Regions from separate parts of the Microbacterium maritypicum genome, predicted to be linked through region 1. Evidence: predicted binding sites of a transcription regulator. Region 1 holds the regulator's gene; the other holds the start of a gene.
The links. Region 1 encodes LexA, which represses DNA repair genes until DNA is damaged. Its sites were predicted from a motif close to TCGAACANNTGTTCGA; they were not measured.

Region 1 (4,418 bases):
TGATCGTGTCGGCACTGCGGAACCCGTGCCCCTCAGCGGGGTAGAGGACATACTCGTGGTTGACGCCTCGGGCGGCCAGCGCGTCTCTGATCGCCTCGGACTGCGAGGGCGGGACCACTCGATCTTCTCCGCCCTGCAGCAGCAGCACGGGGACTCCGATGCGATCCGCGTGGGTGAGTGGTGATCGTTCGACGTAGATGTGCTCGTACTCGGGGAGAGGCCCCACGAGACCGTCGATGTACGACGCCTCGAAGTCGTGCGTCTCGGCGACCAGCATCCGCAGATCGGCCACGCCGTAGCGGCTGATCCCCGCGGCGAAGGCCCCGCCGCGCACGAGCGCGGAGAGCACCGTCCAGCCGCCTGCGGATCCACCGCGGATGGCGATGCGGGACGGGTCGGCGAGGCCGGCATCCGCGAGGCCCTGTGCGGCGGCGATCACGTCGTCGACGTCCACGACGCCCCATCGGCGGTCCAGGCGTTCGCGGTAGGCGCGTCCGTAGCCGGTGGAGCCGCCGTAGTTGACGTCGAGCACGCCGATTCCCCTGCTCGTGTAGAACGCGTTGGCGGCGGAAGCCGCGCCGGTGACGTGCGCGGTCGGTCCGCCGTGCACCAGCACCACGTACGGGGGGAGCTCGTCGGCGGGGGCTGTCGCGTCGGGGTTCGCCGGGGGGTAGGCGAAGGCGTGCACGACTCCGTGCCTTCCGTCGACCTCGATCGGCACAGCGCGCGGCATCCATTCGGCATCGACGGGCTCACCTCCGCGCACGGCGACGGTCGCGCCGGAGTCCACATCGATGCACCACAGGCCGGCGGTCACGCCGGAGCCACTGCCGGAGAGCAGCACGCGCGACCCGTCCACATCGTCGATGCTCACATGGCCGTCGGCCGGGATATCGATCGGGCGTGCGGCACCGTCCGGTGAGATCAGGACGACTTCGTCGCGCCCGTTCGTGCGGACGGCGACGATCCGTCCGTCGGCGAGGGGGCGATACCAGCGGTTGCCGAGCACCCACAGCCCGTAGCCGGTGTCGGCATCGGTCGGGCTGAGCGCGCGCGGTGCGCCGACCGGCGAGACTCCGTCGAGTTCGATGCGATGCAGGCCCCAGCGGTCGTCCGGATCATCGGCGAACATCAGCTCCGTCTCGCTGAGCCACTCGGGCTGCAACGCCGCTCGAGTGGGGATCTCGTGCACGTCGCTGCCGTCGCTCTGCGCGATCCGCAGCTGCGAGGCCTCCCAGGGCATCCGTCCGCGGTTCCAGGTGATCCAGGCGACGCGGCCGCCGTCGGGCGAGAGTGCGGGGTGAGCGAAGAAGCCGTCGCCCTCGACGATGACTCGAATTCCGGACGCGTCCTCCGCGGCGGAGCCGTCGATCGGGATCTCGACGATCGCGCGGGTATGCGGCGCGGCCGACAGATCTTCGCGCACGGCGAGCAGACGGCCGTCTTGCACGCGGAGGCCTCCGTGCGATGGCCCCGCCGGTGTCAGCGGGACGGGCTCGGCACCGGCGACCAGTCGATGGACGCGCTGATCGCCGGCATCGACGAAGTACAGGATGCCCGTGGAATCGGCGGTCCATGCCCCGCCGCCGTACTCGTGTACACGGGAGCGAGCACTCCAGGGCGCCGGGAGCATCTCGGCTCCCGAGGAGCTTCGCACCGTGACCCGCCCCTTCTCGGCGGGCACGGATTCTCCCCACCAGATCTCGGAGCCGACGAAGCGCGCCCCGTCGATGCGCGGGGAGGATGCCGCGACGGAGGCTGCGGAGAACGGAGAGGGCCAGGAACCGTGAGGCGACGACATGCTCCGAGCCTATGGTCTGAACTCAGACGGCGCGCAGCACCGCCACGACCTTACCGAGCACCACGGACTCGTCGCCGAGGATGGGTTCGAAGGAGGAGTTTCGGGGGAGGAGCCAGGTGTGGCCGTCGCGACGGCGCAGCACCTTGACCGTGGCCTCGCCGTCGAGCATCGCGGCCACGATCTCGCCGTTCTCCGCATTGTTCTGCGAGCGCACGACGACCCAGTCGCCGTCGCAGATCGCGGCGTCGATCATCGACTCGCCCGAGACCTTGAGCATGAAGAGGTCTCCTTTGCCCACCAGTTGACGGGGGAGAGGGAAGATCTCCTCCACCTGCTGATCGGCGGTGATCGGCACGCCGGCGGCGATGCGACCGACCAGGGGCACGAGCGCCGCGTCGCCGACCGGAGTCGCCACGTCGGCGGGGTTCTCGCCGCTGGCGCCGGGGAGATCGATCAGGACCTCCATGGCACGTGTCTTGCCGGGGTCGCGTCGCAAGTAGCCGCTCAGTTCGAGTTGACCGAGTTGGTGGGTCACGCTCGACAGGGACTTCAGGCCGACGGCGTCTCCGATCTCCCGCATGCTCGGCGGGTAGCCGTGATGAGCGATGGAGTTCTGGATGACCTCGAGGATCGCCATCTGCTTGGGGCTCAGGCTCTTGCGGCGTCGCGTCCGCGGTGCCTCCGACTCGGGGGCCGAGTTCTCGCTCATGGTGCTCCTTAAGTCCGGTGTTCCGACGTCGCTCTTCGAATGTCGGAGGCCCGTGGTGTGGTGTTCTCATCGAAACCGTATCCGAGAAACGGCCCGATCTGGAAGATCTGTTCGAGCGTGTCGGCAGAATCGTGCATCCGGTTTCGAAGACAACTTGACAGATGTTCGAACTCGAAGATATCTTCGGTACGTAGCTTCGCATTCACGGCTCCCGGCCGAGACGCGAATGCGAACGCTACGCCAACTTCCCCGGCAGCTTCACCGCTCCGGGACAGGCTAAGGAGCACCACATGAGCAGCATCGGCTTCAGCACCGCGGCAGTCATTCCGGCGTCGACCCGTCCTACGACGCGACTCCGGCTGACCACGCGCGGTCGCGCCGTGCTGCTGGGGTTCGCCTCCGTGCCGCTCGCGATCGGCATCGCCTTCGCCGCACTCAGCGGTGGCAGTGCGATCGCCTCGGGCGCAGACACGGCAGCCGTCAGTGTCGAGACCGTGACCGTCATGCCCGGTGACACTCTCTGGTCGATCGCCACCGGTGTCGCCCCCGGCGCCGACCCGCGCGACGTCATCGGTGAGATCAGCCGCATGAACCTGCTGCGTGGCGGTGAGCTCCAGATCGGCCAGACGCTCGCCATCCCGGCCCAGTACGTGGACTGATCCCGTCGCGCCCGAGCTGCGGCAACTTTGCGTCATCGACTCGGGGCGCCGCTTAACATGGGAAGGGTGACCCTCTCCCTCAACGATCTCCCGCTACGCGACGATCTTCGCGGACTGACTCCGTACGGCGCTCCTCAGGCACCGCTCCCGATCGCCCTCAACGTGAACGAGAACACGCATCCCATTCCGGACGCGGTGGCGAGCGACATCCTCGACGACATCGCGCTCGCGATCCGTGATGTGAACCGTTATCCCGACCGGGAGTTCACCACTCTTCGCGAGTCGTTCGCAGAGTATCTGGGTCACGGCCTCACCCCGGAGCAGATCTGGGCGGGCAACGGCTCGAACGAGGTGCTCCAGCACATCCTGCAGGCCTTCGGCGGCCCCGGGCGCACGGCTTTCGGTTTCGCGCCGACCTACTCGATGTACCCGCTCATCGCGCAGGGCACGGGCGCGCGGTGGATCCCCGGGACGAGGCAGCCCGACTACACGATCACACCGGAGGAGGCAGCGGAGCAGGTGCGCACCGCGGACCCCGACGTGATCATCCTGTGCACCCCGAACAATCCCACCGGCACCCCGCTCGGCCTGGACGTCGTCGAAGCCGTCTACGAGGCGGCGCGGGGCATCGTGATCGTCGACGAGGCCTACCAGGAGTTCGCACCGCACGACGCGCCTTCCGCGCTGACACTCCTCGAGGGGCGCCCGCGCCTGGCGGTCTCCCGCACGATGAGCAAGGCCTTCGCCTTCGCCGGTGCGCGGGTCGGGTATCTGGCGGCAGATCCGACGTTCATCGATGCGTTGCGTCTGGTGCGCCTGCCCTATCACCTGAGCACGCTCACGCAGGCTGCGGCCGTCGCCGCTCTGCGCAACTCCGACGTGATGCTCGGCATGGTCGAGGAGATCGTCGAACAGCGCGACCGCATCACCGCGACCCTCGAGGCGCTCGGATATACGCCCCACGAATCCTGGTCGAACTTCGTCCTCTTCGGCGGCATCGCCGATCCGCGTGCGACATGGCAGCAGCTCTTCGACCGCGGCGTGCTGGTGCGTGATGTCGGCATCCCCGGTCACCTCAGGGTCAGCGCGGGCACCGAGGCCGAGACCACCGCGTTCCTCGATGCTCTGGCCTCGATAGGATCGGCATCATGAGCACCCCGTCATCGACCCCGCGCACCGCGAGCCGCGTGCGCAGCACGTCGGAGTCCACCGTCGAACTCGAGCTGAACCTCGACGGCACGGGGGCGAG
Region 2 (4,418 bases), 1.5 Mb from region 1:
CGGAATACGTCGAGTTCGCCCCCGAGGTGTCGGCGGTCGCCGCGCAGGTGCTGCCGAACGCGCAGTCCTGGCCGACGTCGCCGCAGGCACCGGAGATGATCCAGTCGCTGAGCGACAACCTCGCGCTCATGCTCCAGGGGAGCCTGACCGCCGAACAGGCGATGCAGCAGACCTGGGACTCCTGGCAGTCCCTGGCCGGCTGATCCCCTCGTCGAACCCGAAAGGACCGCTCATGTCGCAGCCCGTCACCCACCGACGCGTCTCCCGACGTGCGTCGTGGACGGGGCGCGCCCTGCTCGCCCCTGCCGTCATCGCGATCGTCATCATCGCGATCTACCCGCTCGGCTACATCATCGCCGCCTCCTTCTCGGAATCGTCGCTGGGACGTCCGTTCTCGGAATGGGTCGGGTTCGACAACTTCGCGGCGCTGCTGGGGGACGGGATCACCCTCCCGTCCCTCGGCAGGTCGCTCCTCTTCGCCATCCCGTCGGCGCTCATCGCGCTGATCGCAGGGTTGGCGGTCGCGCTCTCGCTCGATGCGGCCGTCAAGGGCGGGCGCATCATCCGGGTGCTGCTCCTGCTCCCGCTGATGACACCGCCGGTCATGGCCGGAGTCATCTGGAAGCTCATGCTGGCCCCCACGGGCGGGCTGCTCAACAACATCGGGCAGTCGCTCGATCCGGGCTCCGAGCCGTTCCTGTTCCTCGGGTCCAGTCCCGCCGCGATGATCTCGGTGATCACGGTCGACGCCTGGCAGTGGACGCCGTTCTGCGTCCTGCTGGTGTTCGCCGCGCTGCAGACATTGCCCACCGAGGTGTACGAGGCCTCGCAGGTCGACGGCGCCGGAGTGTGGCAGACCTTCTGGCGCATCACCCTCCCGCTGGTGCTGCCGAGCCTGATCACGGTGCTGCTGCTGAAGCTCGTCGTCTCGTTCAAGGTCTTCGACCTCGTGTTCATCATGACCAGCGGCGGGCCGGGGTTCGACACCACCGTCAGCAGCTACGAGATCTACCGCACCGGTCTGCAGACCTTCGATGTGGGGGCGGCGGCCGCGCAGACCATCGCCTTCCTCGTCCTGGTCACCATCGTCATCCTGCCGCTCAACGCCGTGCGGCAGCGCCTGCACAAGGAGAGTTGACCATGTCGCTCATGCTCCGCGCATCCGATCGCCTCGAGGAGAGCGCGACCGAGACGCTCATCGTCCCCTCCGCCCGTCGCCGAGGGCGCTCCAAGGTGCGCACGTCGAGCACGTCGCGCCCCGGGCGTCCGTCCGCACTGGTCACGGCGGTGAAGTGGGTCGTGATCGCCGTCGCGATCACGCTCGCGCTCCTGCCCGTGCTGTACATGGTCGGCATGTCGTTCAAGAGCCCGGACGACATCCTGTCGACACGGATCCTCCCCTCGCGCCTCGCGTTCGAGAACTGGACCGCGGCCTTCGAGAACTGGCCGATCCTCACCTACCTGCGCAACTCGTTCGGCGCGGCGATCATCGCCGTGCTGGTGTCACTCCTCGTGTCGATCCCCGCGAACTACGCGATGGCCCGGCTGCGCGCCGGCGGGAAGCAGACGCTCGGGCTGATCGTCTCGGCCTACGTCGCCCCGCCGGTCGTCGCGATCATCCCGCTCTTCGTGCTGGTGCGCACGGCGGGGTTGATGGACTCGGTTCTCGGGCTCGGGATCGTCGAGGGGCTGCTGCTCACGCCGGTCGCCGTCTGGCTGCTGGACGGTTTCTTCCGTGCGATCCCGTTCGAGATCGACGAGGCGGCGCAGATCGACGGATGCGGACCGCTCCGCACGCTCTGGGCGGTGATCCTGCCGCTCACCGCGCCGGGGATCGTCGCGGTCTCGATCATCGTGTTCATCCTCGCGTACAACGACTTCCTGATCCCGCTGCTGCTTACGCAGAGCGTCGATTCGCAGACGCTCCCGGTCGGCATCGCTCTGATGCAGGGCGGCCGCGAGGTGATGTTCGGGCAGATGGCGGCCGCGAGCCTGTCCGGGTTGATCCCCATCTATCTGCTGGCGCTCTTCCTGCAGAAGTGGCTCGTCGGTGGGCTGACGCAGGGGAGCGTGAAGTAGCGGGGTTGTCGGGGGTTCTGTGATGACCTGGTGTGCCTGTTGTGGCGTTCGTGGATAGCTTCGAAGCTGGCGAGTCCTGTGGAGGAGAGGTCGCGAGCGTACTGTAGCGGGATTCGGCGGAATTCTGGCATGTAATACGTAGAGATCTTCGAATGTAGCGTGTTAGTCGGTTAGAATGAAGCATGTCCACTTTGGCCGGGTTGCGCGAGGCGATGAGTACCCTCGGCGAGGCGTGGGCGGGTGCGGGCGAGGCGGGGGATCTGTCCCGGGCGCAGTTGATCGCGGTCAGTGACGCGATGGGTGCGCTGCAGCGGCGGGTGGACGCGATGCATGTCGAGGTCGCCGCGCGCCTCGCCTACGAGTCGCGGCCCGAGTTGGGGTCGGAGAGCCTGGCGAAGCAGCAGGGGTTCCGCACGGCGGCGGCGTTGATCGCCGCGACCACCGGGGTTTCCACGGGCGATGCGGCCCGGCTGGTGAAGGTGGGGGAGGCGACGGCGCCGCGCGCGGACCTTCTGGGGGCGCCGCTTCCGGCGAGGTATCCGTTGGTGCGGGCCGCGCTCGGCTCGGGCGCTCTCAGTGCGCCGGCCGCGGCGATGATCATCACGGTCCTGGATCGGTGCCGGGTGACGGCCGGGGCGGAGCGTGTCGCCCAGGGCGAGCGGGTGCTGGTCGAGAAAGCACAGGGGCTCGCGTTGGATGATGTGCGAAAGCTCGTGGTGCGGGCAGAAGCGTGGCTGGACCCCGAGGGGGTGGAGCCGAAAGAAGAGGAGCGGCGGGGGAAGCGGGCGTTGACCCTGTTCGAGCGGGACGGGATGGTGCACCTGAACGCGGTCCTCGACGCCGAGACCGCCGCCCCCGTTGTCACCGCGATCCGCGGGTTCGTGACCGCCGCGTTCGCCGCCCGGCAGGAAGCCCCCGACGCGGAGGCCCCGGATGCGGACCGGCGCACGGTCCCGATGATCCAGGCCGACGCGCTCGCGGTGTTCTGCGCGCACGTCCTCGGCTGCCAGACGCGGGTCCCGGTCGCCGGGGCCACGGTGATCGTCCGGATGAACCTCTCGGACCTGGAATCGGGGGCGGGATCGGCGGCCATCGACGGTCTCGACCAGCCGGTCAGTGTCGGGGCGGCGAGGCGGATGGCCGCCGGCGGAGGGATCATCCCCTGCGTCCTCGGGGCGGACAGTGAAGTGCTCGACTGGGGGCGGGAGAAACGCCTGTTCACCCGCGCACAACGACTCGCCCTCGTGGAACGTGATGGCGGGTGTGCGATGTGTGGGCTCCCACCCGAGATGACGAAAGCGCACCACATCCGCTGGTGGAAACGCGACCACGGGCCCACCGACCTGTCCAACGGGGTGCTGCTGTGTGAAACCTGCCACCACCGTATCCACGACAACGGGTGGGAAATCCGCGTCGACCGGCCCCGACACGGGACCGCGAACGGGGCCGGGACCGGGGGACGAGTGTGGTTCTTCCCACCCGCCTACGTCGACCCCACCCGCACCCCACGACTCGGCGGCCGCGCCCGCTTCGACATCGCCGCCTGACTGTCCGCCTGCGGATGGGTGCGGGCGGCGGATGGGGCGACGGCAGCGGATGCGGCCAGCGTCACGTCAGGATCGCTGCGATCGGCGCCCGCCGACGCCGGCCTTGCGGAGCCGGTCGGCGATGATGATTCCCAGGGCTGTGGTACCGACGCAGCTAGCCAGGGTGATCGAGAAGAACAGGGCCTGCACCGCGAGTGGGAAGCTGCCCAGATCGAACGATGCCCACGCCAGCACCGGATACACGACGCTGACCACGACCGCGCCGACATAGTGCATCCACGTGCCCCAGTACCGCCAGATCACGAAGAGGAACGGCAGCTCGGTGAACGCCGCCCACCACAGATTCGTCGCCACGCTGCCGAACCCGTAGCCGGAGAACGGCACGATCACGAGGCCGGCGAGCAGACCCACCAGGAGTCCGACCAGCGGGCGTCGCAGCAGACGCAGCGCGATGACCGACGGCAGCATCCAGAGCCCGGCCAGCGCCACGCTCGCGAACGGCGCCACGGGGAAGAGCAGCGTCGACAACCAGTTCGCCGGTGCCAGCAGCAGGCCGCCCGCCACACCGAGCGCCGCGCAGGTCAGCAGGATCGCGGTGGGAAAGCGGAACCGCCCACCCGGCTTTCGCGCGGTACCGCCCGATCCTCGCCGGGGAACCGCCGCGTCCGTGCCCGCCGCATCCACACCGCTCATGCCAGCGGCTCCGCTGCTGCCTCGCGAGCGGCCTTCGATGCGGGTGAGGCCGCACCGATCTTCCAGTACCCGCAGAAGCTGACCGCGTTCTTGTCGACA

Region 2: the regulator LexA is predicted to act here: its motif matches at 2,216-2,231, upstream of ACCO44_RS02790 (DUF222 domain-containing protein).

What each region holds. Positions count from the first base shown of each region.
Region 1 covers NZ_CP168030.1:2,056,386-2,060,803, forward strand. The annotation lists gene ACCO44_RS10010 (prolyl oligopeptidase family serine peptidase) at 1-1,801, opposite strand, end outside; gene lexA (transcriptional repressor LexA) at 1,824-2,510, opposite strand; gene ACCO44_RS10020 (LysM peptidoglycan-binding domain-containing protein) at 2,801-3,169, shown strand; gene ACCO44_RS10025 (histidinol-phosphate transaminase) at 3,236-4,321, shown strand; gene hisB (imidazoleglycerol-phosphate dehydratase HisB) at 4,318-4,418, shown strand, end outside.
Region 2 covers NZ_CP168030.1:566,959-571,376, forward strand. The annotation lists gene ACCO44_RS02775 (extracellular solute-binding protein) at 1-203, shown strand, start outside; gene ACCO44_RS02780 (carbohydrate ABC transporter permease) at 233-1,138, shown strand; gene ACCO44_RS02785 (carbohydrate ABC transporter permease) at 1,141-2,079, shown strand; gene ACCO44_RS02790 (DUF222 domain-containing protein) at 2,262-3,626, shown strand; gene ACCO44_RS02795 (ECF transporter S component) at 3,693-4,319, opposite strand; gene ACCO44_RS02800 (siderophore-interacting protein) at 4,316-4,418, opposite strand, start outside.